Regions from separate parts of the Vreelandella sp. GE22 genome, predicted to be linked through region 1. Evidence: predicted binding sites of a transcription regulator. Region 1 holds the regulator's gene; each other region holds the start of a gene.
What was found. Region 1 encodes LexA, which represses DNA repair genes until DNA is damaged. Its sites were predicted from a motif close to TACTGTNTANNTANACAGTA; they were not measured.
Positions count from the first base shown of each region.

Region 1 (3,799 bases):
GGTCTGGGTATTGGGTACCTGAAGCGGGGCGCTGGGCAGATCCTGGCGAATCATCATGCCGCAATCAATGGCGATCCAGTGGCCGTCATAACCATAAAGCGTCAGGTTCATTCCTATTTCACCACAGCCGCCAAGCGGCAGTATGCGCAAGGGTGGACGGCGGCGGGGACGAAGTTGAACGCGAGATGGATCCATTGATTATGAACAGCCTGAAAAGTAAGGCTTTAACTATACGGTAAGGCGGGGGCGGCTAACAATCATGGCGATGCCAGCCAGGCCCGCTTGCGCTACACTAGCGCCCTTGCACAGCGCTACGACCCCCTTCATGGCGGACAAGGCCTGGCATTTTTAAAATCGTGTTTATATTGAGTGTATTTATGTCGCATTACTACCGTTTAGTGGTTTCCTGCCCGGACCAAGTGGGCATTGTGGCGCGTGTCTCCAGTTTCATCGCCCAGCACGGCGGCTCCATCACCGAGGCAAGCCAGCATTCGGATCTGCAAACGGGTCGGTTTTTCATGCGTTACGAGATCCTTGCCGATTCCATCGGTATGACTGCCGAGGCGCTCGAAGAGGCGTTCTCGCCGATCGCCAGCGCCTTCGACATGCAGTGGGCGCTGGTGGATACGCAAAAGCGGCGCAACGTGGTGATCATGGTCTCAAAAGAGTCCCACTGCCTGGTCGACTTGCTTTACCGCTGGCAGGCGGGTGAGCTCGACTGCAACATCGTGGGGATCATCTCCAATCACCCGGATATGCGCGCGCTGAGTGAGTGGTACCAGATTCCCTACTTTCACATTGCGGTCGACCCAGGCGACAAGCAGGCCTCGTTCGATGCGGTACAGGCGCAAATCGAGGCGCTCAAAGCGGACTGCATCGTGCTGGCGCGCTACATGCAGATTCTGCCGCCGGCGCTTTGTAGCCGCTACGCAGGCCAGGTCATCAACATCCATCACAGCTTTTTGCCCTCGTTTGCCGGTGCCAAGCCTTACCACCAGGCTTACGCGCGGGGCGTTAAGCTGATCGGTGCGACCTGCCACTACGTGACCGAGGAGCTGGATGCCGGCCCGATCATCGAGCAGGACATTCATCGGGTTAGCCACTGCCATACCCCGACGGATCTGGTGCGTTTTGGCCGCGACGTGGAAAAATCGGTGCTGGCGAGGGGAATCCGCTGGCACCTGGAAGACCGGGTGCTGATCGACGGCAACAAGACCGTCGTCTTTAACTAAAAAAAGCGGGGGGCACTGATGAGTGCCCCCCGCTTTTTATACGACGTTCATACAGGCGAGTGGCTTAGCCGAGCGCTTGGCCACTGCCGCCGCGAATCACGCCTACGCCCACGCCTTCGATATCGAGCTGCTGAGTGCGCAGGTCGATTTCGATCGGGTCGAAGTCGCTGTTTTCAGCCAGCAGCGTTACCTGATGGCCGTCGCGCTTGAAGCGCTTGACGGTGACTTCGTCTTCAAGGCGTGCCACCACGATCTGCCCGTCGCGTACCCGCTCGGTGCGGTGCACGGCGAGCAGGTCGCCTTCCAGAATGCCGATATCTTTCATCGAAAGCCCGCGCACGCGCAGCAGGTAGTCCGCCTTGGGCGTGAAGTAGTCCGCCGGAAGCGGGCAGTAGCGGTCGATGTGCTCGGCGGCCAGAATCGGGTTGCCCGCAGCGACTTCGCCAATGATGGGCAAGCCGTTTGCCGGCGTTTCGCCGTTTTCGTTGGCAGCCGGCGCCGGCTCACTGGTTTCGGTGCCTTCCTGGTTGGGTAGGCGAATACCCCGGGAAGTGTGGCGAATGATACGAATCGCGCCTTTGCGCTCGAGGGCGCGAAGGTGTTCTTCCGCCGCGTTGGGTGAGCGAAAGCCCAGCGCTTTGGCGATCTCGGCCCGGGTAGGCGGGTAGCCGAGCTCATTCATGGTTTTAACGATAAAGTCAAAAACGTGCTGTTGACGTACTGTAAGAGGACGGGACATGTCTGACTCCAGCGTAAAAGGGTAACTAAAAAGGTGACTCGATATATATGTGTTTAAGTATACAGTATGTTCCTCTGTCCAGTATATGACTCAAGCCACGGATTATAAAGCCGTTCGGGCATTGAGGAGGGGAGTTCACCTTTTCTTGCGATTGAGACTGGCGCGTTAATGGCCTACTATTTTGCGATGTTTTAAACACTCGTTTTTCTGGAGGGCGCCATGGCGCAATCTGATACGGTCACGCGTATCCTGGATACTGCGGAGGTGCTGTTCGCTGAACGCGGCTTTGCCGAGACCTCGCTTCGTAATATCACCAGCAAGGCACGGGTGAATCTGGCCGCCGTGAACTACCACTTCGGTTCCAAGAAAGCGCTGATCCAGGCCGTATTCGCGCGCTATCTCGATCCTTTCAGCCAGCGCTTTCACGAAGCGCTGGACGCACTCCACGAGCGCTACGGCGAGGATGACATTCCCCTCGAAGTGCTGCTCGAGGCCATGGCGACCACGGTGCTGACGGTGCCCGCCGAGCGTAATAGCCTCAAGGTTTTCATGCGCCTTTTGGGTCTGGCCTATAGCCAGGCCCAGGGGCACCTGCGCCGCTATATACAGCAGCAGTACGGCGATGTGTTCACCCGTTTCGTCGAGCTCGTTCGTCGGGCAACGCCGGAGCTTCCCGACGCGGAACGCTTCTGGCGGCTTCACTTCATGCTGGGCACGGTGATCTTCACGCTTTCCGGGCTCGATGCGCTGCGCGATATTGCCGCCAAGGAGTACAACGAGCAGGTCTCGGTGCGCGATCTTGTCCGGCGGCTACGCCCGGTGGTGGTTTCCGCCATGAACGCGCCGCTTCCCCCCGCTTTGGAGGAGTCTGCGTATGCCGACGCCCAATCTGGCTGAGCTTCCTCCCACCGATGGCCCTTGGCTCGAGGTCGATCTCGCCACCCAGCGCCTGCGCTGCTGGCAGGGTCAAGCGGTGGTACACGAGTGCGCTGTCTCGACCGGTGAAAACGGCGTAGGGCAAAACGAGGGCAGTGGTCAGACGCCCCAAGGCTGGCACTACGTGCGCGCCGCCATTGGTGAAGGCCTGCCGGAAAACGCGGTGTTTCGCGGGCGGCGCTTCACCGGGGAAGTCTTTACCCCGGCGCTGGGCGCGCAAAATCCGCACCGCGACTGGATTCTGACGCGAATTCTCTGGCTTTGCGGGCTCGAGCGCGGCGTTAACCGCGCAGGCCAGACCGACTCCCAGCGCCGCTATATCTATCTGCACGGCACGCCGCCGGACCAACCCATGGGTATCGCCGCCTCCCACGGCTGCATTCGCCTGCGCAATGACGACCTGTTCGCAGTGTTCGCTTTCGCAGCCCCTGGCACGCCGGTCTGGCTCAACGCCTCGGGGCTTTAACGCCGGATTTTGTTTAAGGCCGCCGATCGACTAGAATTGGCGGCCGTTTTATTGGATGCAAGCCGATGACGCAACCGCCAGGCCCGGTCATGCTCGACCTCGAAGGGCCCGCTATCACGCAAGCCGAAAAAGCCCTGCTGGCCGACCCCGCCGTGGGCGGGGTCATTTTGTTTGCGCGCAACGTAGAAAGTGCCGAGCAGGTCAGCGCGCTCTGCCAAAGTATTCGCCGGCTAAGGCCCGATCTGCTGCTGGGCATCGACCAGGAAGGCGGGCGCGTTCAGCGCATCAAAAAAGGCGTTACACGGCTTCCCGCGATGGCGCGCATTGGCGAGATTTACGCCCAAGACGCGGATGCCGGGATACAGCTGGCAATCGATGCCGGCTGGCTGCTGGGCATGGAGATGGCGGCCTGTGGGCTCGATATTA
Region 1 is NZ_OZ309110.1:1,555,748-1,559,546, forward strand. It holds gene ACWHRL_RS07385 (ribonuclease J) at 1-111, opposite strand, end outside; gene purU (formyltetrahydrofolate deformylase) at 378-1,232, shown strand; gene lexA (transcriptional repressor LexA) at 1,297-1,971, opposite strand; gene ACWHRL_RS07400 (TetR/AcrR family transcriptional regulator) at 2,191-2,868, shown strand; gene ACWHRL_RS07405 (L,D-transpeptidase family protein) at 2,846-3,373, shown strand; gene nagZ (beta-N-acetylhexosaminidase) at 3,439-3,799, shown strand, end outside.

Region 2 (3,799 bases), 370 kb from region 1:
TTCAAGAATGGTATCGGCGTTGCGGGTCTTGGGAAGCAAACGGTTGAATTCGCGAAAGCCGGAATGAAAGATATGCTCGGCGCCATGCCCCGGCTCGTCGGCGGGGATTTCGCGGTAGAGTTCGTTGAGATCGACCCCGGACCAGAACGACTCTTCGAACTCGCTGTAATCCCGCTTGGCTCGGCGTATAGCGATACTGCGCTGAAAAATCACCACCCATGAGAGGATCGACCCCACGACAAGCAGCAGCATGACCAGCTGCACGACGGTGCTGGCACTCATTATCAGGTGGGGTATGGACATGGTGTTATCGTTCACAGTCGCCCTCATCAGTCTGTTAGCGCAAACGCGCCGTTATGGTCTGTAGAATGGATCCAGAAACCCGTTATGTAGTGCTGCCTGGCCCGCTTATGCGTCGAGTTGGGCCCGAAGCTCGCTGGGCCACGCTTTGGGCCGCAGCGTTTCGCCGTTCAAGCAGGCTATCTCGACTGTGGCGCGGCACAAGAGTTCCTCGTTTCGCCATACGCGTTGCTCGAAGACCATCCGGCAGCGGCCCATACTGTCGACCGTTGCGTCTACGCTTAGCGCGTCGTCGAGTCTGGCCGGTTTGCTATAGTGACAAGCCAAGCGGTATACCACTAGCTGAGTGCCTTCGTCCAGCAGCGTTTGTTGGCCAAGCCCCAATTCTCTTAGCCATTCACTGCGGGCACGCTCCATGAACTTCAAGTAGTTAACGTAGTAGACGATGCCGCCGGCGTCGGTGTCTTCGATATAGACACGCACCGGCATACGAAACGTTGGGCTCACGGGCGGCGCTCCCCTTCCACGTCGATACTCTGCTCGTGGGGTACGCGGTCGAAGTGTCGCCAGGCTTGGCGGGTCACCACACGCCCCCGCGGCGTGCGCATCATAAGCCCCTGCTGAATCAGGTAGGGCTCGATGACATCCTCGATGGTATCGCGCTCTTCGCCGATCGCCGCGGAAAGCGAATCCACCCCGACCGGGCCGCCGTCGAACTTGTCGATCATCGCCAGCAATAGCCGCCGGTCCATATGGTCCAGGCCATGATGGTCTACGTTTAGCATATTGAGCGCGGCGTCGGCCAACGCGGCATTAACGACCCCGTTACCCTTGATGTCGGCGTAGTCGCGCACGCGGCGTAAAAGCCGATTGGCGATACGCGGTGTGCCCCGGGAGCGCCGAGCGATCTCTATCGCGCCTTCGCGGTCGGTTTCGACGTCCAAAAGCTTGGCCGAGCGGGTCACGATCTCGGTCAGCTCCTCCAGGTTATAAAACTCGAGGCGCTGCACGATACCAAAACGATCACGCAGCGGCGAGGTCAAAAGCCCGGCGCGCGTGGTCGCTCCGACCAGCGTGAAGCGCGGCAAATCCAGCTTGATCGAACGCGCCGCTGGCCCTTCGCCAATCATGATATCGAGCTGGAAATCTTCCATGGCGGGATAAAGAACTTCCTCGACGACCGGCGAAAGCCGGTGGATCTCGTCGATGAACAACACATCACCGGGCTCGAGATTGGTGAGCATGGCGGCCAAGTCGCCGGCGCGCTCGAGCACCGGGCCCGAGGTTGACTTGAGCCCGACGCCCATTTCGGTGGCTATGATATTGGCCAGCGTGGTTTTACCAAGACCTGGCGGGCCAAAGACCAGGGTGTGGTCCAGGCTCTCCTCGCGAAGCCGCGCGGCGCCGATAAAAATCTCCAGCTGTTCGCGTACCCGGGGCTGGCCAATATAGTCCTGGAGTTTTTTGGGGCGAATGGCGTGGTCGATGCGCACCTCGCCCTGCTCGGGGGCGGCGGCAATGAGCCGGTCGTGTTCTAGCATAAATACTCGTTAGCGCCTGCGTTCAAAAGCCGATAATTTGTCATTTAGCCTCCCATGCGCCGGGTAAGTGCTGCTTTTATGAGCGCTTCCGTTGGCTGATGGGGGTCGATATCGGCCAGCATTTTAGCGGCTTCGGTCAGCTTGTAGCCAAGGCTTGTAAGCGCCGCCTCGGCATCGGCCAGGTTGTTGCGCGGCGCGGCCTCGCCGTTGGCGCCTTCCAGGGCAAGCGGTGCGTGCTGGCCCTGCTCCCATTCCGGGAAGCGGTCGCGCATTTCGATGATCAGCCGCTCGGCGGTTTTCTTGCCCACGCCCGGCAGTTTGGTGAGCGCCTTGCTGTCGTCGTCGCGCACGCAGCGCATGAAGGCGTCTTCATCCATGCCCGAGAGAATCGCCAGGGCGAGCTTGGGGCCTACGCCGTTGACCTTGATCAGCGCCCGGAACAGCGCGCGCTCCTGCGCCCGGGCGAAGCCGTAAAGAAGATGCGCGTCGTCGCGAATGGTCAGGTGGGTATAGAGCGTTACGGTCTCGCCTGGGGCGGGAAGCGCCACAAGGGTTGTCATCGAGGCTTCCAGCTCGTAGCCAACGCCGTGCACGTCGATGACCACCCAGGGTGGATGTTTTTCCAGCAGTGCGCCGTTTAAACGACCAATCATGGGCTACCTCGTTACCGATCAAACAGGGGTTACATAAAAAAGCGAGTGACTAAACAGACGGTTACTCTACACAGGGTTACTATATGACGACTCTGTACAGATGACCAGTGGTGGCGCGACGACCTTAAGTTCTGTGCGCTGTTAAAGGCGCCAACGTCCGCTCGAGCGCCGACTTGCACCCCGGGCGGGCAAAGCCGTTAGCCCCTGGCCTGCGTAGGCGTGGCTGAGCGCAATGGCCAGCGCATCCGCGGCGTCGGCCTGGGGCGTGGCCGAAAGATTCAAAATGGCGGTGACCATATGCTGGACCTGGGCTTTATCCGCCCCGCCTTGGCCGGTCACCGCCTGTTTGATTTGACGGGCGGCGTACTCGGCGATTTCCAGCCCGTGATTGGCCATACACACTAACGCCGCGCCGCGGGCCTGGCCAAGTTTCAGGGCGGAATCCGGGTTTTTCGCCATGAAGACACGCTCCACAGAAACTTCGGTTGGCCGGTGAAGACCCACTACCTCGGCAAGCCCGGCGTATATTTGCGCCAGGCGCTGCTCGAGTGCGCCGTCAGCGGTTCGGATACAGCCGCTGGCCACGTAGTGCGGCTTGGCGTTGACCAGTTCGATCACGCCGTAACCGGTAATCCGCGAGCCCGGGTCGATCCCCAGGATGCGCCGAGGCGGGCCTTTGGGCCGTTCGTCCATGTACTTTCTCCTGACGGACTTTTTCTAACGTACTATTTCCAGACGTACTTTTCCTGACCTACTTCCCTTGAAGCACGGTGCCTGGAAACAAAAACACCGACGCGAGCGCCGGTGCTTGAGCCTACCTTAACGTAGCATTGAGACGTCGGCTGGATTACTCGCCGGTAGTGGTCTCGGGCTTCGCTTTCTGGCGCAGGCGGATGTTGAGGTCCTTGAGCTGATCCGGGCTCACCTCGCCCGGGGCGTCGGTCATCAGACACGCCGCGCTCTGGGTTTTCGGGAAGGCGATCACTTCGCGGATAGTTTTCGCGTCGGCCATCAGCATCACCAGACGATCGAGGCCGAAGGCCAGGCCGCCGTGGGGCGGCGCGCCGTACTGGAGCGCGTCGAGCAAGAAGCCGAACTTCTCTTGGGCTTCCTCTTCACCGATACCCAGAATCTCGAACACGCTGCGCTGCATGGTCTGGTCGTGGATACGGATCGAGCCGCCGCCGAGCTCGGTGCCGTTGAGCACCATGTCGTAGGCGCGGGAAAGCGCGCTGGCCGGGTCGGCCTTGAGCTCTTCCGGCGAGCAGGACGGCGCCGTGAACGGGTGGTGAAGCGGGCTCAGAC
Region 2 is NZ_OZ309110.1:1,922,821-1,926,619, reverse strand. It holds gene tolQ (protein TolQ) at 1-303, opposite strand, end outside; gene ybgC (tol-pal system-associated acyl-CoA thioesterase) at 409-789, opposite strand; gene ruvB (Holliday junction branch migration DNA helicase RuvB) at 804-1,841, opposite strand; gene ruvA (Holliday junction branch migration protein RuvA) at 1,886-2,494, opposite strand; gene ruvC (crossover junction endodeoxyribonuclease RuvC) at 2,636-3,187, opposite strand; gene aspS (aspartate--tRNA ligase) at 3,342-3,799, opposite strand, start outside.
Region 2: the regulator LexA is predicted to act here: its motif matches at 2,585-2,604, upstream of ruvA (Holliday junction branch migration protein RuvA).

Region 3 (3,799 bases), 430 kb from region 1:
TGGGGGTCGACCCCGTAAATCAGGCTGCCCGGGCTTGGGTACTCCAGTGCCACGCGCGCTACCCCCTGTAGAGTTAGCTCGACCGTTGGTGGCTGGGGCGACTCGCCGCTGTAGTTCAAACCGGCAAAGTAGCTCACCCGTGCTACGCCGCGCAGCGCGTTCCAGTAGAGAAAGCCGATTTCCAGTAGCGTTACGAAGCCGGCAAACACCATGTAGCCGGCCCAGTAGGGCAACTGTTCGCGAAACGATAAAGACTCCCAATCGCTGACCAGCACCTGGCGCATCCACCACTCGGAGCCGCCAATCAGCGTGCCCGAGATAATTCCCGCCATGGCCGCCCACAGGATCACCCAGCGCCGGCTTTTCTTGACCGCGGCCCGGTCGGGCTCGGTAAGCGCGGTATGGCGGGTGAGACGGCGGCCGATGTGGCGGCTCGCCCAGCGCTGCATGATATCCGGGGAAGGAGCAAATTCTTGGTCGGGGCGGGTAAGCGGCATGGTCACCAAATAGACTTTGTATTTGCCCTACAGGGTAGCGGCTACTTTCGCGTAGTACACGCTTTGATTGCACCCGGGTGGGTGCCCGCGCGCATCAATTCGTCCCAGCGGGTGGTAAAGCGGTTCGAACGATGGGCGCAGCGCAAATGCCAGGCGGCTTTTTCCGGAGCGGCGCCAAAGCCGATTTTTCCCTGGCCCATGCGCTGATTGATATCGTCCATGGTGGCCATCAACTCGGGGTGGTGCTGATGGCGCGGGGGCTGATGCAAAAGCGACAGCTGATACTGCTCGGCATCGACCAGATCCAAAAGCATCACGCCTGCTTTCATGAAGCGATGATTCGGGCGGTAGATTTGCTCGAGGCCTTCGCGCACGGCGGTAAGTATTACTCGCGTATCGTCGCTTGGCGAGGCCAGCGCAATCATCGCGTGGGGAAAGTACTGCGGCTGGTCCTGGCGGTGGCGATTGGTGCTGAGAAAAATCATCACCGCCCGCGCCAGGCTTCGCTGCTCACGGAGTTTCTCGGCGCTGCGCTGGGCGTGGCGGCTGAGGGCGTGGTGAAGGTCCGCTTTAACGCCGGTTGGCTTGCCGAACGAGCGCGAGGTCATGATGCGCTGGCGCGGCTCGTTCACCGCATTCATTTCAAGACACGGCGTGCCGCGAAGCTCCAGCGCAGTACGGGCCAGAACCACGGAAAAGCGCCGCCGTAGATCGTGATGGTCGCACTCGCGAAGCTCCCAAGCGGTGCGGATCTGGTTGACCGCCAGCCGCTCGGCCAGCCGTCGGCCAATGCCCCACACCGCGCTTACCGGGGTCTGCTTTAAAAGCGCGGCGCTTTCCTGGGAGTCGGCGTGCAGCAGGCATACCCCTTGGTAGTGGGCGCGCTTTTTGGCGTAGTGGTTGGCCAGTTTGGCAAGCGTATGGGTGGGGGCGAGGCCCACGCAGACGGGGAGCCCCAGGTGGCGGCGAATGCGCCGACGCAGCGCCTCACCCATGGCCTGGCACTGCGCGGGGCTCAACCCGTCGAGATAGATGAACATTTCGTCGATGGAGTAGGGCGCCACCGCCGGGCAGGCGTCGCGCAAGAGCTGGCAAAGCCTTCCCGACATATCCCCGTAAAGCTCGTAGTTGGACGATTTTAGGTGGATACGCCCCTGGCGGCGCAGCGTCTCGAGCTTGAAAGCGGGCACGCCCATGGCGATATCCATGGCTTTCATCTCTTCCGAGCGGGCGATGATGCAGCCGTCGTTATTGGACATCACGCCGACGGGCCGGCCTTCGAGGGCGGGCTGAAAGACGCGCTCGCAGCTAACGTAGAAGTTGTTGGCATCGACCAGGCCGATCATGGCATGTACTCGTGGATGACCGCGCGCACCACGCCCCAAAGCTGACAGTCGCTGCTTTCCAGAGGCAGCGGCGGGTAGCGCGGGTGGGCAGAGCACAGGTGCGGCGTGCCGCCATGCAGCGCGTAGCGCTTGATCAGCACTTCGTCGTCGAACATGGCCACCAGAATATGGCCAAGGCGCGGCTGGATGCTGCGGTCCACGACCAACAGGTCGTTATCGAAGATGCCCCAGCCCTCCATGCTGTCGCCGGTGGCGGTCAGGTAAAACGTCTGCGTCGGGTTCTTGATCAGCCGCGTGTTCAAATCCAGCGTGCGCTGCTCGTAATCCTGGGCGGGGGAGGGAAAGCCGCTAAACCCGGCACGCGCGTACAGGCCGGGAAACGCCAGCGGTTGAAAGGTTAACGGCCAGGCTGTCGCAACGTGGGCGGGTTGAGACGGCATCGTGACGTCCTCGAGAATAAAATAATGTATGTATATACAGTATTTGTTTTCGAGAAGAAAAATGCAAGGGTCACGGTATGCACTTTCTCAGCGGGCGAGCCAAAGCCCCACGACGATGGCGCTGATCACGGCGATAAAAAACACGGTATTGCGAACGCGGGTATCACGGCGAGGTTTCATAACGGTACTCATCAGGCAGGAATTTTTAAAAAAGGGGCGCTTGAAGCGGTCCAGGCGTTGGGCCTGGCATGGTAACGTTTACGCTATAAAGCGTCATCAAGGTAAATGCGCATGAACACGACGAGGCACTGCTCATGAACGACGCCGAAAGACCGCTTTCCCTGGCCGGTGGCCGCCTGGCGGGGCTTGCCTGGGGGCGGCCCGACGCGCCGGTTTGGCTTGCCTTGCACGGCTGGCTGGACAACGCCGCAAGCTTTACACGGCTGGCGCCGCTTCTGGTTCGCGCCCTCGATATCCGCATCGTGGCGATCGATTTTCGCGGCCACGGCCACTCCGAACACGGCCCGGCTAACGCCGACTACGCCCTGTGGGATTATACCTTCGACGTGCTCGACGCCCTGGACGAGCTCGGGCTCGAGTGCGCCACGCTGCTGGCCCACTCCATGGGCGCGGCGGTGAGCTGCGTGTTGGCCGCCGCACTCCCCGAGCGCGTAGAGCAACTACTGCTGATCGATGGGCTGGGCGCGCTCAACACCGAGGCCCACGAGAGCACCGAGCAGCTACGTAAAGGACTGTTGGCTTACCGACGCCCGCTTTCCAGGCCGCCGCGCTACGCCGATATCGAAGCGGCAGTGGCCGCCCGGGTGGCCGGTGGCGTCACCCCGGTGACCCGCGCCACGATCTACCCGGTGGTCGAGCGCAACACCCAGGCAAACGCCGAGGGTACTATCGAAATGCGCACCGACATCCGCCTGCTCAAACCGTCACTGGTGCGCTTCACCCCGGAGCAGGTGCTGGCGTTTCTGGCCGGTATACAGTCCCCGGTCCTGTTAATCGAGGGAGACAAAGGCATTCTGGCCGCGCGTCGCTGGTCGGAGAAGGCTCGCCAGGCGGTGGGGCACTTGACGCGCCAGATAGTGGCGGGGGGCCACCACCTACACCTGGAGCCCGAGGCCGTGGAAACGGTCGCCAGTGTGATAGGTGAATATTGCGAACGCGAAGCCGGCAAGCACGGGCAGTGATGAGCAGGCTCGAAAGGAGTGTGAAACCCTCGAGCGGCGCATGCCAGACCGTGGCTGGCAGCCGCGTTTACGGCCCACGCTTTCTAAGCAGTACGTACACCGCGCCGGTGCCGCCATCGCCCTCCACGGCGGAGCAAAATGCCAGTACCCCCGGCCATTCTCTGAGCCAGGCGTTGGTATGGCTTTTAAGAACGGGGAAGTCCGCCGTGGCGCCCCAGGCCTTGCCGTGCACCACCAGTACGCAGTGAAGTCTTTGGTCAGCGGCGTCGCGAAGAAAACTTTCGAGCTCCAGGCGGGCCTCTTCCAGGGTATAG
Region 3 is NZ_OZ309110.1:1,123,654-1,127,452, forward strand. It holds gene ACWHRL_RS05285 (LBF_2804 family protein) at 1-497, opposite strand, end outside; gene ACWHRL_RS05290 (Y-family DNA polymerase) at 539-1,843, opposite strand; gene ACWHRL_RS05295 (LexA family protein) at 1,840-2,283, opposite strand; gene ACWHRL_RS05300 (alpha/beta fold hydrolase) at 2,598-3,485, shown strand; gene ACWHRL_RS05305 (Smr/MutS family protein) at 3,553-3,799, opposite strand, start outside.
Region 3: the regulator LexA is predicted to act here: its motif matches at 2,306-2,325, upstream of ACWHRL_RS05295 (LexA family protein).